One region of the Arthrobacter sp. CJL-S3 genome, then DNA from elsewhere that is predicted to be linked to it. Evidence: predicted binding sites of a transcription regulator. Region 1 holds the regulator's gene; the other holds the start of a gene.

The links. The regulator Rex, encoded in region 1, represses fermentation and respiration genes when NADH is low (regulators of the CRP and FNR family bind a similar motif). The targets are predictions, from matches to a motif close to CTTGTGAANNNNTTCACAAG.
Region 2: benA (benzoate 1,2-dioxygenase large subunit) is a predicted target of Rex. The motif match lies at 1,330-1,349, and genes of this name have one in related genera.

The regions. Positions count from the first base shown of each region.
Region 1 covers NZ_CM160046.1:3,631,277-3,639,482, forward strand. Annotated here, with positions in the region: gene AC06G6_RS16635 (TlpA family protein disulfide reductase) at 1-210, opposite strand, end outside; gene AC06G6_RS16640 (histidine phosphatase family protein) at 213-878, opposite strand; gene AC06G6_RS16645 (YceI family protein) at 1,090-1,638, shown strand; gene AC06G6_RS16650 (hypothetical protein) at 1,917-2,516, shown strand; gene AC06G6_RS16655 (hypothetical protein) at 2,742-3,605, shown strand; gene AC06G6_RS16660 (redox-sensing transcriptional repressor Rex) at 3,698-4,393, opposite strand; gene AC06G6_RS16665 (glutaredoxin family protein) at 4,485-4,745, opposite strand; gene AC06G6_RS16670 (HAD family hydrolase) at 4,964-5,797, shown strand; gene AC06G6_RS16675 (30S ribosomal protein bS22) at 6,079-6,177, opposite strand; gene AC06G6_RS16680 (helix-turn-helix domain-containing protein) at 6,377-6,589, opposite strand; gene AC06G6_RS16685 (3-deoxy-7-phosphoheptulonate synthase) at 6,884-7,996, opposite strand.
Region 2 covers NZ_CM160046.1:1,899,322-1,907,527, forward strand. Annotated here, with positions in the region: gene AC06G6_RS08550 (benzoate/H(+) symporter BenE family transporter) at 1-122, opposite strand, end outside; gene catA (catechol 1,2-dioxygenase) at 228-1,124, opposite strand; gene benA (benzoate 1,2-dioxygenase large subunit) at 1,445-2,827, shown strand; gene benB (benzoate 1,2-dioxygenase small subunit) at 2,864-3,400, shown strand; gene benC (benzoate 1,2-dioxygenase electron transfer component BenC) at 3,524-5,095, shown strand; gene AC06G6_RS08575 (1,6-dihydroxycyclohexa-2,4-diene-1-carboxylate dehydrogenase) at 5,095-5,922, shown strand; gene AC06G6_RS08580 (ATP-binding protein) at 5,985-8,206, shown strand, end outside.

The DNA of each region.
Region 1 (8,206 bases):
AATGGCGCTCTTGCGGTCCGCGGCGGCGAATTCCGTCACCGAACCGTCGCCGGCCACGTAGTTCTTGTTGTCGCCGGCCTTGGCCTGCTGCGCCAGCGCGTCCTCCTGGGCGCAGCCGGAGAGGCCCAGCACGACGGCGAGGGCGGCACCGCCCGCCGTCAGGACGCTGCGGCGGGACACGGGGGACGAGTTGCCGTGGTTTCCGGTCATGCTCAGGCTCCGGGGGTGCTGGAGGCACCGGGGAGAAGGGCGGCAGCAGGCTCGCTGTACTCGACGCGCAGGAGGTTCCCGTCGTCGTCGAACACCAGGGAAGTGACCGAGGTGAGGGTGCATTCGCGCTTGCGCGGATCGTGCCACAGCGGCCGGCCCTCGGCGCTGAGCCGGGTGGCCCAGATGGGCAGCTGATGGCTGACGAGGATGGCCTCGGCGCCCTCGCCGCCGAGCTCGATGGCGCGCAGCCGGGCGTCCTGCACCGCGGCGATGACCCGGGCGGCCTGGTCCTTGTAGGGCTCGCCCCAGGACGGCCGGAACGGGTTGCGCAGCATGGGCCAGTGCTTGGGCCGGAAGATCTCGCCCTTGTTGACGTGCAGGCCCTCGAAGTAGTTGGCCGCCTCGATGATCCGGTCCTCGGTGGTGATCCCGAGATTGAGCGCCTCCGCGATGGGCTGCGCCGTTTCCTGCGCGCGGGTCAGCGGCGAGGCGACGAGGTGGACGATGTTGGCCCCCTGCGCGGCCCTCGCACTGAAGTGCTCCGCGAGCATCCGGGCCATCTCCTGGCCGAGCTCGGAGAGATGGAACTCGGGCAGCCTGCCGTACAGGACGCCGTCGGGGTTGTAGACCTCGCCGTGGCGGAGCAAATGAACAGTGGCTTGGGGCATGTGTACCAGTTTCTCAAAGGGCAGGGGCAATGACGAAATCTTCTACATGAAGTAGAACTCAAGAGTTTTGCGAAATGTTCCCCGGAGTTGGAATAAAAGATGCAAATGCATGTTTATACTGGGTGAAGCAGTTAGTTGAGACTTCAACAAATGATGCTTCAACTGACGATCAGACCACCCGCACGACCCACCCGACTCAAGGAGCAACACCATGGCACTTCCCGCTAACGTCACCACCGGCACCTGGACCCTCGACAACTCGCACAGCGAAATCGCCTTCACCGTCCGCCACGCGGGCATCAGCAAGGTCCGCGGCCAGTTCAAGGATGCGGAGGCCACCCTTGACCTCGCCGAGAACGTGGCCGACTCCAAGGTCAGCGCCACGATCCAGACCGCGAGCTTCGACTCCGGCGACGTCAACCGCGACGGCCACGTCCGCGGCGAAGACTTCTTCGACGTCGAGAAGTTCCCGGAAATCTCCTTCGTCTCCCACAGCATCGTCCCCAAGGGTGACAGCTACGAACTCCAGGGCGAGCTGACCATCAAGGGTGTTACCCGCCCGGTGGCCCTCGAGACCGAGTTCAACGGCGTCGCCGTGGACCCGTTCGGCATGACCCGCGCCGGCCTGTCCGCCGAGACCACGATCAGCCGCAAGGACTTCGGCCTGACCTGGAACGCCGTCCTCGAAGCCGGCGGCGTGCTCGTCAGCGACAAGGTTGCCGTCAACCTCGAACTGGCCTTCATCGCTCCCGCAGCCTAGTCACCCAACGCTTGACCGGCCGGTCCCCCAGGGACACGGCCGGACCCGCGGCCTCGAGCCGCCGCCACCCCGCTCCGTCCCCGTGACGGAGCGGGGTGTTGTGCTTAACCCGGGGGTTACCCCGGCGTCTCCGGCGTCCCGGCGCCGGGGCGCCGCCGTCTCCGGAAATGCGCGTCCCGCGGACGGCTGACGGGCCGCGGCCGGCGGTGCCCCGACATGCCCCGCAACATGCCGGAGGTCCCTCGATACCGGCCTGTCCGCGGACTAAAGTGAGATCCATGAGCAACCCCAACGAGGTACCTCAGCCGCAGCAGCCGGGCAACCCGACTCCGGGACAGCCGACACCAGGCAAACAGTCCTCGAACCGGCCTGCGGGCCAAACGCCTCGCGGATTCCGCTTTGAGATGCCGACGGACCGGCCCCGGAACTTCAACGATGTAATGCCCCACGGCGGATTCTCCGGCATGTTCACGGTCACCTGGCTGCCAATCGAGCTCAAAGTCGCCTACTGGATCTGGCTCATCAGCGGACTGCTGGGCCTGCTGGGCGGGGTCGTCGGCCTCTTCGGGGCGTTCGTGCTCCTGGCCGTCGTTCCGGGCCTGGGCTTCCTGGTGCTCCTGCTGGTGCTGGTGGCACTGGCCCTTTCGTGGGCACAGGTCATCCTGTCCATGAAGATGAAGGAAGGCCACGAGTGGGCCCGCTTCGCCCTCACGATCGTCGCCGGCATCTCCCTGCTGCTGGCCATCCTCAACACCAGCGCCGCGGACGGCCGTGGCGCCGGCAGCTGGCCCAGCTTCACCATCAGCCTGGTGGCCGCCGTGCTGATGTGGCTGCCCAACTCCCAGGCCTGGTTCGCTTCCCTGCGCGGCCGGGCCTGACCTGCGCCTGACCCGGACCTGACCTGCGCCTTAGCAGCGTCCGGGCACATCCCGCTACCCGCGGAACCGGCGCCTTGACTGGCGCCCAGGCACCCGGCGAGAATACCTCTCCGGAATGATCCGCGCGGGCGCCGGACCGCGGTACGGTGGACCTAAACCATGCTGGGGGCAGGGCAGGAAGCTGTTTCCGGTATCCGAATCAGACCGCCACGCAAAGGAACGCCCATGAGCATCCCGCCAGTCCCGCCGTCGAACCCGGACTCCCCGGAGCCGGGCGAAAAGCCGGCCCCCCGCTACGGCCAGAACGCACCCCAGCACGGCGAGCAGCCGCCGTCGGCGCCGCAGTACGGCCAGAACGCGCCGCAGTACGGCCAGACCCCGCCGTCCGCGCCCCAGTACGGCCAGACCCCGCCGTCCGCGCCCCAGTACGGTCAGGCCCCGTCCGCGCCGCCGTACGGGCAGCAGCCCCAGTACGGGCAGAACGCCCCGCAGCAGCCGCAGTACGGGCAGAACCCGCCGCAGTACAACCAGCCCCAGTACAACCAGCCCCAGTACAGCCAGCAGCCCCCGCAGTACGGCCAGTCCCCCTACGCCCAGTTCCCCTCCGAGCAGCCGCAGGCCACGGCCGGCCCGGCGGGCATCCCCAAGCTGGTCAACACGGCCTTCTGGCTCATCGTCGCTGCCGGCGTGGTCTGGGTCCTGTCGCTCCTGATGGCGATGGGCATGATCGACTCCCCCGAAATGCGGGCCCAGTTCGAGGAGCAGATGGCCGGGAGCGGCGCTGAGATCAGGTTCGAAGACATCAGGGGATTCCTGGTCGGCAGCATCGTGGCTTTCGCCGTGATCGGCGCCGGGCTCTACGCGCTCGTGGCCTTCAACATCCGCAAAGGCAAGAACTGGGCGCGGATCCTCGGGACGGTCTTCGCAGCCCTGTCCATCCTCAGCATCTTCCCGCTGAGCCTCGCCACGCTGTCAATCCTCCTCGGCATCGCAGGCATTGTGATGCTGTACCTGCCGGCCACGTCGCCGTACTTCGCCAAGCGGCAGCCGTTTGCCAACCCTTACGGGCAGCCGGGCGGACCGTACTAAGCGGACCTTACCAAGAGAACCGCACTAAGCGGCCGTACTAGGCCGCAGGCACCAGCGCAACGGGCGCGGGAGCCGGATGGGGCCGACTGAACCTAGTCGGCATCCTCCGGGTCCTGCGCCCTTTGTGCGTGATAGGCGAGAATCTGGAGTTCGGTGGCCATGTCCACCTTGCGCAGGTTGACCCCGGGCGGCACCTGCAGCATCACCGGGGCGAAGCTGAGGATGCTCCGCACACCGGCGGCAATGACCCGGTCGCAGACGTCCTGCGCCACGGCGGCCGGCAGGGCCAGCACCACCATGTTGGCGCCGGTCCGCTGCAGCACCGGCTCGAGGTCGGCGGCGTCGCTGACACGCAGCCAGCCCACCTCGCTGCCCACCACCATCTGGTCCGCATCGAAGATCGCCACAATTTCGAAGCCCCGGGATTCGAATCCGCCGTACCGGGCCAGCGCCTTGCCCAGGTTGCCGGCACCGACGATGGCGACCTTCCAGTCGCGCGTCAGTCCCAGCGCCGCGGCAATATTCCGGTTGAGGTACTGAACCTCGTAGCCGACGCCGCGGGTCCCGTAGGAGCCGACGTAGGACAGGTCCTTGCGGAGGGTGGAGGAGCTGACCCCGGAGGCCTCGGCAAGGGATTCGGACGAGACCCGGTCAATGCCCTCGGCAAGCAGGGTGGTGAGGGCGCGCAGATAAATGGTCAGCCGGGCAACGGCCGCGGGCGGAATCTGCTTGGCGGCAGTCCCTGCTCCCCCGGGCATCGCGTCAGGGGATGAATCAAGCGAAGTCACTATCAGCTCCATTGAGTCGCGTTGTGAGTTCCACTCTAGAGCCCCCGCAGTTCAGCGAACAAAGCAGCCGTCCCCGGCGCTTCTCCGCGCCTCAGGCCTCTTGTCCCAGCGCCCGGCGCAGCGTGCGCTCCAGCCGGACTTCGTCAATCTTCCAGAAGTCCCGCTGGACGCCGTCCACCAGCACCACGGGGATCTCCTCCGCAAAACGTTCGCGCAGCTCGGCGTCGTCCTCTATGGACTGCTCGCGCCAGCCGATCCCGAGACCCTGGGTGACGCGCTCGACGGCGGCGCGCGCCGCAGAGCACAGATGGCAGTCAGCTTTGGTGATGAGGACGACGTCGGGGCTTGGCATGGCTCCACGGTAGCCCGGCGGCCGCTCCCGCGTCGACGCGCCCGACACGTCCGCCGCCGACACGGGCCGTGCCACGTGTCCGTCGCCGCCGCGGGCCGTGCCGACATGTCCGCGCCGCGGGCTGCGCGGGTGCGGTGCCGCGGGCCGAGCCCGACATGTCCGTCGCCGCCGCGGGCTGCGCGACGGGAACCGGCCCCGGTGTTGACTAGACTCGTGGCATGCCCGAAGAGAAGTACGCCGTTGTGGTCACCGAGCCTGCTGCTGCACAGCCTGTTGCAGCAGCGCAGCACGGCGAAGCCGCGTTCTTCGATGTCGACAACACCCTCATGCGCGGGGCCAGCCTGTTCCACGTGGCCCGCAAGATGCACCAGCGCGGGGCCTTCACGATTCCGCAGGCGCTCGGCATTGCCTGGAAGCAGTTCATGTTCGTGGTGCGCGGCGAGAAGATGGATGACGTCCATGCCGTCCGCGACACCGCCCTGGGCCTGGCCGCCGGCTTCACCGTGGAGGACATTGGGGTCCTCGGCGAAGAGGTTTATGACGAAATGATCGAATCCCGCATCTGGCCCGGGGCCAAGGCACTGGCCGAGCAGCACCTCCGGGTGGGCCGCAGGGTGTGGCTCGTGACCGCGACGCCGATCGAGGTGGCCACGGTGATCTCCACCAGGCTGGGCCTCACCGGCGCGCTCGGCACGGTGGGCGAAATCCGGGACGGTTCCTACACCGGCCGGCTGGTCGGCGACATCCTGCACGGCCCCGCCAAGGCGGTGGCCGTCCAGGCAATGGCCGAGGCCGAGGGGCTGGACCTGGCCCGGTGCTGGGCGTACAGCGATTCGCGCAACGACATCCCGCTGCTGAGCATGGTGGGGCACCCCGTGGCCATCAACCCGGATTCCGGGCTCCGCCGCCACGCCCGCGACAACAACTGGCCCGTCTACGACTTCCGTGCCGGACGCCGCGCGGCCACCCTGGGGCTCAAGGCCGCGACCGTCGGAGGGGCCATCTACGGCCTCTGGCGGGGGTTCTCCCGCTTCCGCGGCCCCACCGTCTAAGCCCCGCGCGATTTCTTCGCTGCGCCTCCCGCTCAGCGCTACGCTTCCGGTTCGGCGCTGCACTTTCCGCTCCGCGCTGCGCTTCCTGCTCCGCGCTACGCGGATCCGCGTAGCGCCCGTCCCAACCCGCGTCGACTGTCCGAAAGCGCGTCCCCCGCTACGCGCCACCACCCGCACTGCCGGCCCAGAAGCGCGTCGACGGTCCGAACCAGGCGCGGAAATGCCAAAGAAAATGCCCGCTGCCGGGAAGGCAACGGGCATTCACATGATGCGAAGTATCTCTACTTCTTATTGCGACGCTGGTGGCGCGTCTTGCGAAGCAGCTTGCGGTGCTTCTTCTTGGCCATACGCTTGCGACGCTTCTTAATAACTGAACCCACGAAAGTTCCTTACCGGCTAGATGCAGTACCTGCCTGTTGGAAAGGGTCCGCGGGCTAAGCAGCAGACTGTACAACGGACAGGTTCTTACAATGACGTAAAACGTTCCTTAACAGGGTACCGCCTATCGGGGGCACACCACGACCGCAGGCCCATAGGGGCCCGCAGATCCTTATTCCGGCCGCAGAAGACGGCGGATGCTCAGCCTGTTTCCGTGTTCCCGTCGACGACAGCACCCTTGAGGTACTGCTCAACAGCGGCTTCCGGCACCCGGTAGGAGCGCCCGAAACGGACAGCCGGCATTTCGCCGGAATGAACAAGCCGGTACACGGTCATTTTCGACACGCGCATCACATCCGCGACTTCGGCCACGGTCAAGAAGCGCGCATTGGAGAAGTTAGCCTCCGAAGACATTTCCTTATTCCTTTGCTCAAGCAAACGGCAGCCCCATCTGAACGACATGGCGGTGTGCCGATGCTGAGCCATCAAACAACCATGTGTTAGATACTCTAGGGGCTGATGGTGCCAATGTGAAAGAGTTGCGCGGATCTCCAGGGCCCCGACGCGCGGAATCTCTGGCGTGGCGGACCGCTGCACTGCCCAGCATCGGTCGGCGGTCGCGGGGGCTCGAGCCGGAGGAGGCGCGGACCGCCCCGCCCAGTCCCCTGCCCGCCCGCGGATCGGCGGTGTAGCGGCCCGCAATACCGCCTATCCCCGGGTCCGGCGGACGCGCGCGGAGGCCGCCAGTTGCGCCAGGACCGAGGCCGTGACTTCCCACTCCATGCAGGCGTCCGTGACGCTCTGGCCGTAGACCAGATCATCGGTTCCGGCGGCGTGCTCGGCGACGTCGAGGTTCTGCGCCCCGCCGACGAGGAAACTCTCCAGCATGACGCCGGCGATGGCACCTGCCGAGGCACCCCCGTTCTCCAGCTGCGCGCCGATTTCGAGGGCGACTTCAGCCTGGCGGTGATGGTTCTTGCCGCTGTTGGCGTGGCTCGCGTCAACGATCAGCCGCGGGTTGAGCTGCTTGGCGGCCAGTTTGGCGGAGGTGGCCTCCACGTCGGGGGCGGAGTAGTTCGGTCCCTTGCGTCCGCCGCGCAGGATGATGTGCGTGTCGGGGTTGCCGGCGGTGGAGACCAGGGCGGCCCGGCCCTCGCCGTCGATGCCGAGGAACGCCTGGGCTGCCCCGGCGGCGCTGCACGCGTCGAGCGCGACCTGCAGGTCGCCGTCGGTCCCGTTCTTGAACCCGATCGGCATGGACAGCCCGGACGCCAGCTGGCGGTGGATCTGGCTTTCGGTGGTCCGGGCACCGATGGCGCCCCAGGAGACGAGGTCCGCCATGTACTGCGGGCTGATCGGTTCGAGGAACTCGGTGCCGGCCGGCAGCCCGAGGGCGGTGACTTGCTGCAGGAAGCGGCGCGCGGCGCGCAGCCCGGCGGCGATGTCGTGGCTGCCGTCGAGCCGGGGGTCGTTGATCAGGCCCTTCCAGCCCACCGTGGTGCGGGGCTTCTCGAAGTAGGCCCGCATCAGGATCAGCAGGTCTTCCTTGTGCTTCTCGGCCTGGCTGACCAGCCGGCGGGCGTATTCGAGGCCGGCCTTGGGATCGTGGATGGAGCAGGGGCCCACGATGACGAGCAGGCGGTCATCGACGCCGTCCATGATCGCGCGGACCTCGTCCCGGCCCCGGGCCACGGTCTCGGCCAGGCGGGTGTCCAGCGGCAGCTCCGCGACGATCTCCTGCGGGGTGGGCAGCGGGGTGAACTCGCTGACGCGCAGGTTGGATGTTGACTGCTGGGATTCGGGGGCTGCTTCGATGCTCATGGGGGTCCTGTTCCGGGGGTGCGGAGCGGGCCCTGATCAGAACCCGCCGGGAAATGGCGAAGGGCAGAGAATGATCTCTGCCCTGTTGGCTCTGAAGGAAGGTTGGATGCGTGTCAGCTAGACGCGGGCCCCTCCAGAGCCAACGAAAAATACGCATACCAACGGTTAGTCATAAGCACACCGTAACCGCACGCTGCCGCCGTCGCAAAA
Region 2 (8,206 bases), 1.7 Mb from region 1:
CGGAGGAATTGGCGTACGCCTGCGGGGCGACCCTCGGGGCGTTCAAGCAGCGGTTGGGACTCCGCAGCCACAGCGGCCTCCGCGTGGGGCATGGCGGGCGGGATCAGACGGGATCGCGGCATTCTGGCTCCTGGGATCGGCGGAAAAATACTGGCGCCCCGGAGCTGACACTCCGGGGCGCCTTCCGTGCCAGATCCGGGGCCGGCACCGATTGCGAGGGGTGGTTCCTACTTGTGCTGGCCTTCCTTGGCGAGGACGTAGTCATAGACCACTTCTTCGCCGGTCTGGCCGTCCGTGCGCGGACGCGGGTCCAGCATCAGCTCGGGCTTGACTGCCGATGCGATGTCATCGGCGTTGTGAGCATCGCCGGGGAAGTACAGCTGCTGGGTGACAGGCTGGAAGCCGGGCGCGGAGACCTTGATGTGGATGTGCGCCGGGCGCCAGGCGTGCCACCCGGCCGCGTTGATCAGCTGTCCGCAAGCTCCGTCGGTGGGAATCTGGTACGGCGCCGGGCGCATCGTGTTGATTTCGAAGCGGCCGTCGTCGTCTGCCTTGACCGTGGCGCGGAAGAGCCACTCGGGGAGGCCCGGGGCGTACTGGGAGTAGAACCCGGCGCTGTCCGCGTGCCAAATTTCCACCTGGGCTCCCTGGATTGCATTGCCTTCGGTGTCAGTGAAGTGGCCCGTGAAGTGCAGCGGGGTGCCCTCCTCGTCCTCGCGCATCTCCACGGTGCCAGGGCTCTGGAGCACGGGGGCGCCGGGCACGTAGTAGGGTCCCTCGATGGTGCCCACGGTGCCTGGACGGTCCTGGGAGTTGACGTCCTCGACAGTGTGTTCCAGCCACACGTCCAGGAACAGCGGCCATTCCCCGTCCGTCCCTACCTTGATCAGCCAGGCCTTGAGTGCGTTGTATTCCTCGTAGGTGACCTGGTGTTCGACGACGATGTCGTTGGCGGCCTTGATAAGTGCCCCTGCCAGCAGGCTCACCCGTTCCTTCGGCACATCCAGATGAGCGAGCTTTCCTGAGGCGGTGAAGCGTTCGGTGGCCTTTGAGCCGGCTTCGACGGCAGTGCCCTCGTCCTCTGTGCGGGTGTCCGCTTGGGTCTCAGTCATGGTGTTCTCCATACTCTTCATTGAACAGGGGAGGAAAGGTCCCTGCACCCGTTGCGAGCCTCCGTGCGTCAGGATTTGAATCCGCGGTGACGTGGCTGCGCGTGATGTCTGTCTCATGGTAAGCCTCGCGATAAGGACGCCACAAATATCTATTTGGGGGCTTTTGTGTCATAAAGCCTACATAGTTGCACCCTTGGTCGAACCTAGGTATTTGCCTGATGTGAGGGTGGTCACGATAGGACAAAATTGGCGGACAACGTTCCCCGTCGGCGCCACCGTCTGACCCTGACCTGCCGCCAATCCGCACAGCACTCTCCAATGAAGGAGCAGCCATGACCGAGAACCTGAACCATGTCCGTGAGGTCCTTGCCGACGCAGTGATCGACGACCGTGAGAACGGCGTCATCCGGGCCAAGCGCGAAATTTTTACCGATCAGGAGATTTTCGAACTGGAGATGAAGCACATCTTCGAGGGCAACTGGGTTTATCTCGCGCACGAGTCCCAGATTCCCAACGTGGGGGACTACTTCACCACCAACATTGGCCGCACCCCCGTGGTGATTACCCGAGACAAGGACGAGAACCTTAACTGCATCGTCAACGCGTGCTCCCACCGCGGCGCCATGCTGTGTCGCCGGAAGACGGACAACCGCACGACGTTCACTTGCCCGTTCCACGGCTGGACGTTCAAGAACTCCGGTGAGCTGCTGAAGGTCAAGGACTCACGCAACGCCGGCTACCCGGAGAGCTTCAACAAAGAGGGTTCCCACGACCTCACCAAGGTTGCCCGCTTCGAGTCGTACCGCGGTTTCCTGTTCGGTTCCTTGAAGGCTGACGTTCTCCCGCTCGAAGAGCACCTGGGTGACGCCACCAAGGTGATCGATTCCATCGTGGATCAGTCGCCGGAGGGCCTCGAAGTGCTGCGTGGGGCATCCACATACACCTACGACGGCAACTGGAAGGTGCAGGCCGAGAACGGCGCCGACGGTTACCACGTCACCGCCGTGCACTGGAACTACGCCGCCACCACGGCCCGCCGCAACTCCGGCGACTCCGCCAACACCACCAAGGCCATGGACGCCGGCAAGTGGGGCAAGGTCAAGGGCGGCTTCTATTCCTACGATCACGGTCACCTGCTGCTGTGGCAGGAATGGACCAACCCGGAGGACCGCCCGCTGTGGGACCGCCGCGAGGAGCTCGTTGCCAAGTACGGCGAGGAGATGGCGAACTTCATGATCAACATCTCGCGAAACCTCTGCCTGTACCCGAACGTCTACATCATGGACCAGTTCTCCTCGCAGATCCGGCACTTCCGTCCCATCTCCGCGGACCAGACCGAGGTGACGATTTACTGCATCGCACCCAAGGGCGAATCGCAGGAGAACCGGTCCAAGCGCATCCGGCAGTACGAGGACTTCTTCAACGCCACCGGCATGGCCACCCCCGACGACCTCGAGGAGTTCCGGTCCTGCAACAAGACCTACTGGGCCACCTCGGCGCCGTGGAACGACATGACCCGCGGGTCTACCCACGAGATTGCCGGCCCCGACGAACAGGCCAAGGCGCTGGGCATGACCAAGGTGATCGCGTCCGGCGTGCGCACCGAGGACGAGGGGCTCTACCCCATCCAGCACGGGTACTGGAAGGAAGTCATGGACCGGGCCCTGGCGGAAGAGGAACAGTCCGCACTGGACACCGTTCCTGTCACCGCATGACCTAGACCACGTGGAACCAGAGAGAGTGCATAACCCATGACAAACCTGATCAGAACAGTTGCGGCGCTCAAGAGCGCTGAGGAGATCGCCACCCTCGAAACCGTCCGCGCCTTCCTTTACAAGGAGGCCCGGCTGCTGGATGAGCGCCAGTTCGATGAATGGCTCCAGTGCTACCACCCGGACTCCGAGTTCTGGATGCCCGCATGGGACGTCGACGACCGGTTGACCGAGGACCCGCAGAACGAGATCTCGCTCATCTATTACGATAACCGCGGCGGCATTGAGGACCGTGTCTTCCGGATCAAGACAGACCGGTCGTCGGCAACCTCCCTCCCGGAGCCCCGCACCGGGCACAACCTCACAGGCATCGAGATCGTGGAGCACGACGGCGACCAGGTGAAGGTGCGCTTCAACTGGTTCACCCTGTACTTCCGCTACAACACAACCGACACGTACTTCGGCACCAGCTTCTACACGATCGACCTCGCCGGCGAGGCGCCGGTCATCATGAAAAAGAAGGTCATCCTGAAGAACGACTACATCCACCACGTGGTGGACGTCTACATGATCTAACGGCCGCGTGCCGGTGCCCGGCACTTCCCGGGCACCGGCGCGGACGGTTCCAAACCCCGTGCCCACACAGGCACATCCGCACTTTCCGGATCGCGACGACGCGACCCCCAGCAGGAGGAAATCATGGGCCACAAAGTAGCCCTCAGCTTCGAAGACGGCGTCACCAAAGTCATCAAGGTAGGCGACTACGAGACGGTGATGGACGCCGCATACAAGGCCCGGATCAACATTCCGTCAGATTGCCGGGACGGCGCCTGCGGCACCTGCAAGGCCTTTTGCGATTCCGGCTCCTTCGACCCCGGCGACTTCATTGACGACGCGATGACGGAGGACGAACTCGCCAAGGGCTACATGCTGACCTGCCAGGCGGTCCCGGAGTCGGACCTGGCCATCCAGATCCCTGCCACATCGGCATCCGCGAAAACCTCGGCCACGACCTTCACGTCCACCCTGACGGAACTCAACAAGCATTCGGAAACCACGGTTTCCTTCAGCCTGGAGGTCGAAAACCGCGACGCCCTGGCCTTCCTCCCGGGCCAGTACGTCAACCTCAAGGTCCCCGGAACCGACGCGGAGCGCTCCTATTCGTTCAGCAGCGGCCCCGAGGTTCACACCGCCTCCTTCATGGTGCGGGTAACGCCGCAGGGCGCGATGTCCGAGTACCTGCGCGACCGGGCGGCGGTGGGCGACACCATCGAACTCACAGGTCCCTACGGTTCATTCTTCCTGCGGGAGCCCAAGCGCCCCCTGCTGCTCCTGGCGGGCGGCACCGGTCTGGCCCCGCTCCTGTCCATCCTCGAGAAGCTCACCGAGAACCCGCCGTCGACGCCGGTCCACCTGATCTACGGGCTGACCCGCGAGGCGGACATCGCCGGCCTGGGCTGGCTGCGGGAATATGAGGCGAAGCTGCCCGGATTCACCTGGGACTACATTGCTTCCGAACCCGGAACGTCCGCTCCCCACACCGGCTATGTCACGCAGATCATCGAGCCGTCCCACCTGAACGACGGGGACGTTGACATCTACCTGTGCGGCCCGCCCCCCATGGTCAATGCCGTGTCGAAATGGCTGGACGCCGAGGGCATCAAGCCCGTCAACTTCTACTTCGAGCGCTTTGCCCCGAAGGAGGCCACCGGCGGCGACGCCGAGACCGGTGCACCGGCACCCGTGGAAAAGATCCAGGCCGAAGGCGACACGATGACCCGCAGCGAGGCCGTCTCGTCGCTGGAGACCGGCCGGCTGGATTTCCGCAAGGAGGACAGCTTCGCCCAGCTGGACGCCCGCATGGGCCTGGAGCTCGCGGTGAGCGAGCTGATGCTGGGCCGCCTCACCGAGGAACAGCTGCACCAGTTCCGGCGGCTCGCCGAGGCCACCACCCGCTCTGTGGCGGCCGGCGTCGTTCAGGAACCGGGTGAGTTCGCGCGGACCAACGAGGAGTTCCACGAATACCTCTTTATGATCTGCGATAACCCCATGCTGCTGGAGTCCTACCGCCGGCTCGATGTCCACGCGCAGATGGCTGCGGCCTTCGAGATCGGGACGCACATCTTTGAGCGGGTCACGCAGGACCACGTTGATGTCGTTGATGCCTTCGAGCGTCAGGACAAGGCGCGGGTGCGGGAGGTCATCATGGCCCATGCGCACGACGCCAAGGAAACCATGGCCACGGCGATCGATGCCAAGGCTGGCCAGTGATGCCGCAGCCATATGCTGGTCAGTTCATTACTCCGGGCCGCTATGCCGGCAAGGTGGCCCTTGTGACCGGCTCCGCCCAGGGCATTGGCCAGAAGGTAGCGGAGCGGATCGGGGCCGAGGGCGGCGCCGTTGTCCTCGTGGACCGGTCCGACCTGGTCCACGAGGTGGCGCAAGGGATCGAGGAGGCCGCACAGGCCTCCGGTTCAGGAAGCTCGGCCACCGCCGTGACCGCAGATCTTGAGACCTTCGCAGGTGCGAAGCAGGCCGTGGAGGCTGCGCTGGCCGCCCACGGCCGGGTGGACGTCCTGGTCAACAATGTCGGCGGCACGATTTGGGCGCGCCCGTACGAAGAGTACGACGAGGACCAGATCGAGAAGGAGATCCGCCGCTCACTCTTCCCCACCCTCTGGACCTGCCGGGCGGTGCTGCCGGCCATGCTGGGACAGGGCTCCGGCACCATCGTCAACGTTTCATCGGTGGCCACCCGCGGGATGCACCGGGTGCCCTATGCAGCGGCGAAAGGCGGGGTCAATGCCCTAACGCAGTCGTTGGCCATGGAGGTGGGCGGACGCGGCATCCGCGTGGTCGCAACCGCCCCGGGGGGTACCGAGGCGCCGCCGCGCAAGGTCCAGCGGGGGCCGGAGGCCGAATCCTCCATGGAAAAGGCCTGGTACCAGGTGATCGTCGACCAAACCGTGGATTCTTCTTTCTTCAAGCGCTACGGGACCTTGGACGAACAGGCCGCGCCGATCGTATTCCTTGGATCAGATGAAGCGTCGTACCTCACCGGAACCATCCTTCCAGTTGCTGGCGGGGACCTGGGCTAAGGCCACGGGCGATGAATTCCCGCAGCCCGGGGCGGGCGGTCCGCTCCAGTAGGATTGCGGTCATGACGACGGGCTCCATAAGCGGCGAAATGGCGGAGGACCTTCCGCTCGTCGGCCGGCGGGGGGTCTTCGAGGAGCTGTTGGAGATGCTCCGGACCGTCCGCAAGTCAGAGGTGGGCGCAGTGGTGATTTCCGGGCCATCGGGCTCCGGGAAGACCGCAGTGCTCGATTTGTTTCTTGAGCACTGCCGCTCCGGCTTCCGTGGTGTCCGCGTGCTGTCCGCCATGGGCGACGAGTGGGAGGCTCAGTTTCCCCTCGCCGGCTACTCCCAGCTTATGCTCACGGTGCCGCTCCGCTCGGCCAAGGATGACGACGGCGGCCCGCCCGTTCCCTCGGGCCCCGTCGCGGCTCTCACCCCGGCCCAGGTGGTCAACTACGCGTCGACGCTGAGCGCCCACCTGGAAGGGCTGCAGTCGCACGGCACCGTAGTTGTCGCCGTCGACGACGTTCACAAACTCGACGCCGAGAGCCTGCGCATCCTCACCTTCGTCATGCGCAGGCTGCACGGAAAACGGATTCTGTTCCTGCTCACGATCAACCCTGATGACGCAACACGAGTCCCCGTAGGTGCACTGGACTTCCTTTCCGGTCATCAGGTCACCCGTATCCCGCTGGATCCGCTCACTCCGCAGCAGGTCCAGCATCTTGCCCGGACAACGCTCGGCATCGACCTGAGTGCCACGGCGGCCCACGGGCTGGTCCAGCACACCGGCGGAATTGCGCAACCGGTCGTCGAGCTGCTCCGCGAGTTACCAGCGGAGACGTGGCAGTCGTGGTTTCCCTCCCTGCCCCCGACCTCCCGGGTGCGCGCCCGGATGCGCAGCGTACTGGCAGCGGCCTCTCCCGGGCTGGTCTCTCTGGCAGAGGCTGCGTCCGTGCTTGGACGCAGCGCGGGTCTGGCAGAGGTTTCCCAGGTCAGCGGGCTGGAGTCGGTCATGGAGGTACTCGACGAGGGACACCGGGCAGGGCTGCTGGGGCTGACTGTGGATCAGGCCCGTTCTTCCGTGGTGTTCTTTGAACCAGGCATAGCCGAGGCCATCTACGAACAGATCGTCCCCAGCCGGCGCATTGCGCTGCACCGGCTGGCAGCTGAGGCCGTACAGGCCGAGGGTGAGCGTCTGGGGCACCGCGTCGCAGCGACTCCCGGTCCAGACGAGGCCCTTGCTGAGGAGTTGGAGGAGTATGCCCGGGGCCAGGCCGTGCTGGGGGTGTGGCAGGATGCCGCGACGGCACTGTTCTCCGCGTCCCGGCTTTCGAAGGACATCCGGTCCCGGAACGACAGGCTGTTGAGGGCCGTGGATGCCCTGGTGGGCTCCGGGAATATAGCCCAGGCGCAGATGTGGAGCGCGGCAGTGGACGCCCTGCCGTCCTCACCGCTCCGCTCCTCAGTCCTGGGATACCTCTCTACCGTGTCCGGACAAAATGACAGCGCGCAGACGCAGCTGGAGATGGCCTGGCGCACCTGCAACCCGCAGCGTGATCCCGCGGCCGCGGCGCAGGTCGCGCAGCGCTTCGTCCTGCACGGGGTGGCGTCCTGGGACGGCCCGCTGATCACCGGCTGGGCTGAACGGGCCATGGAACTTACGCAGCCGGGAACTCCCGCGCACATTGAATCAGAGGCGATCTACGGCTTGGGACTGTATGCACAGGGCCGGCTTTCCGAGGCGGAGGCCTCTTATCACCGGGCCTTCGAACATGCTGCCGAGAACGCCCAAAAGCAGCGGGTGCAGATGGGTGCCGGCTGGCTGGCATTGCGCCTTGATAACGTTGAGTCGGCGTTGGTGAACTTCGAGGCGGCTGCTCCCACTGAATACCGTGGCGGCTCGATGCGGATTTCCCTGTGGGCGGAGGCCTGGCTGGCGCGCACCCACCTGGTGCTTGGCAACTGGGATGCGGCTGCCGCCACCGTGGCGCGCGCCTCCGTCCGCCTCGAGACCACGCGGATGCCGCTGATCCGGCCCCTGCTTTACTGGACGGCTGCGGAACTTTGGTCCATGCGGGGGGACTGGGACCGGGCCCGATACTACGTTTCACAGGCCGCGGTGCAGCCGGGGACCTACCGGGCCATGCAGGTGCCGGCAAGCCTTGCCCGGGCCCGCTTCCACGAGGCGCGGGCCGACTATGAAAGTGCTTTGGCTGTGCTGCAGCCGCTGACGGAGCTGGACCCCTGGACGGAGAACCGGGTGTCCTTCTGGCCCTGGCAGGACACCTACGTCAACGCCCT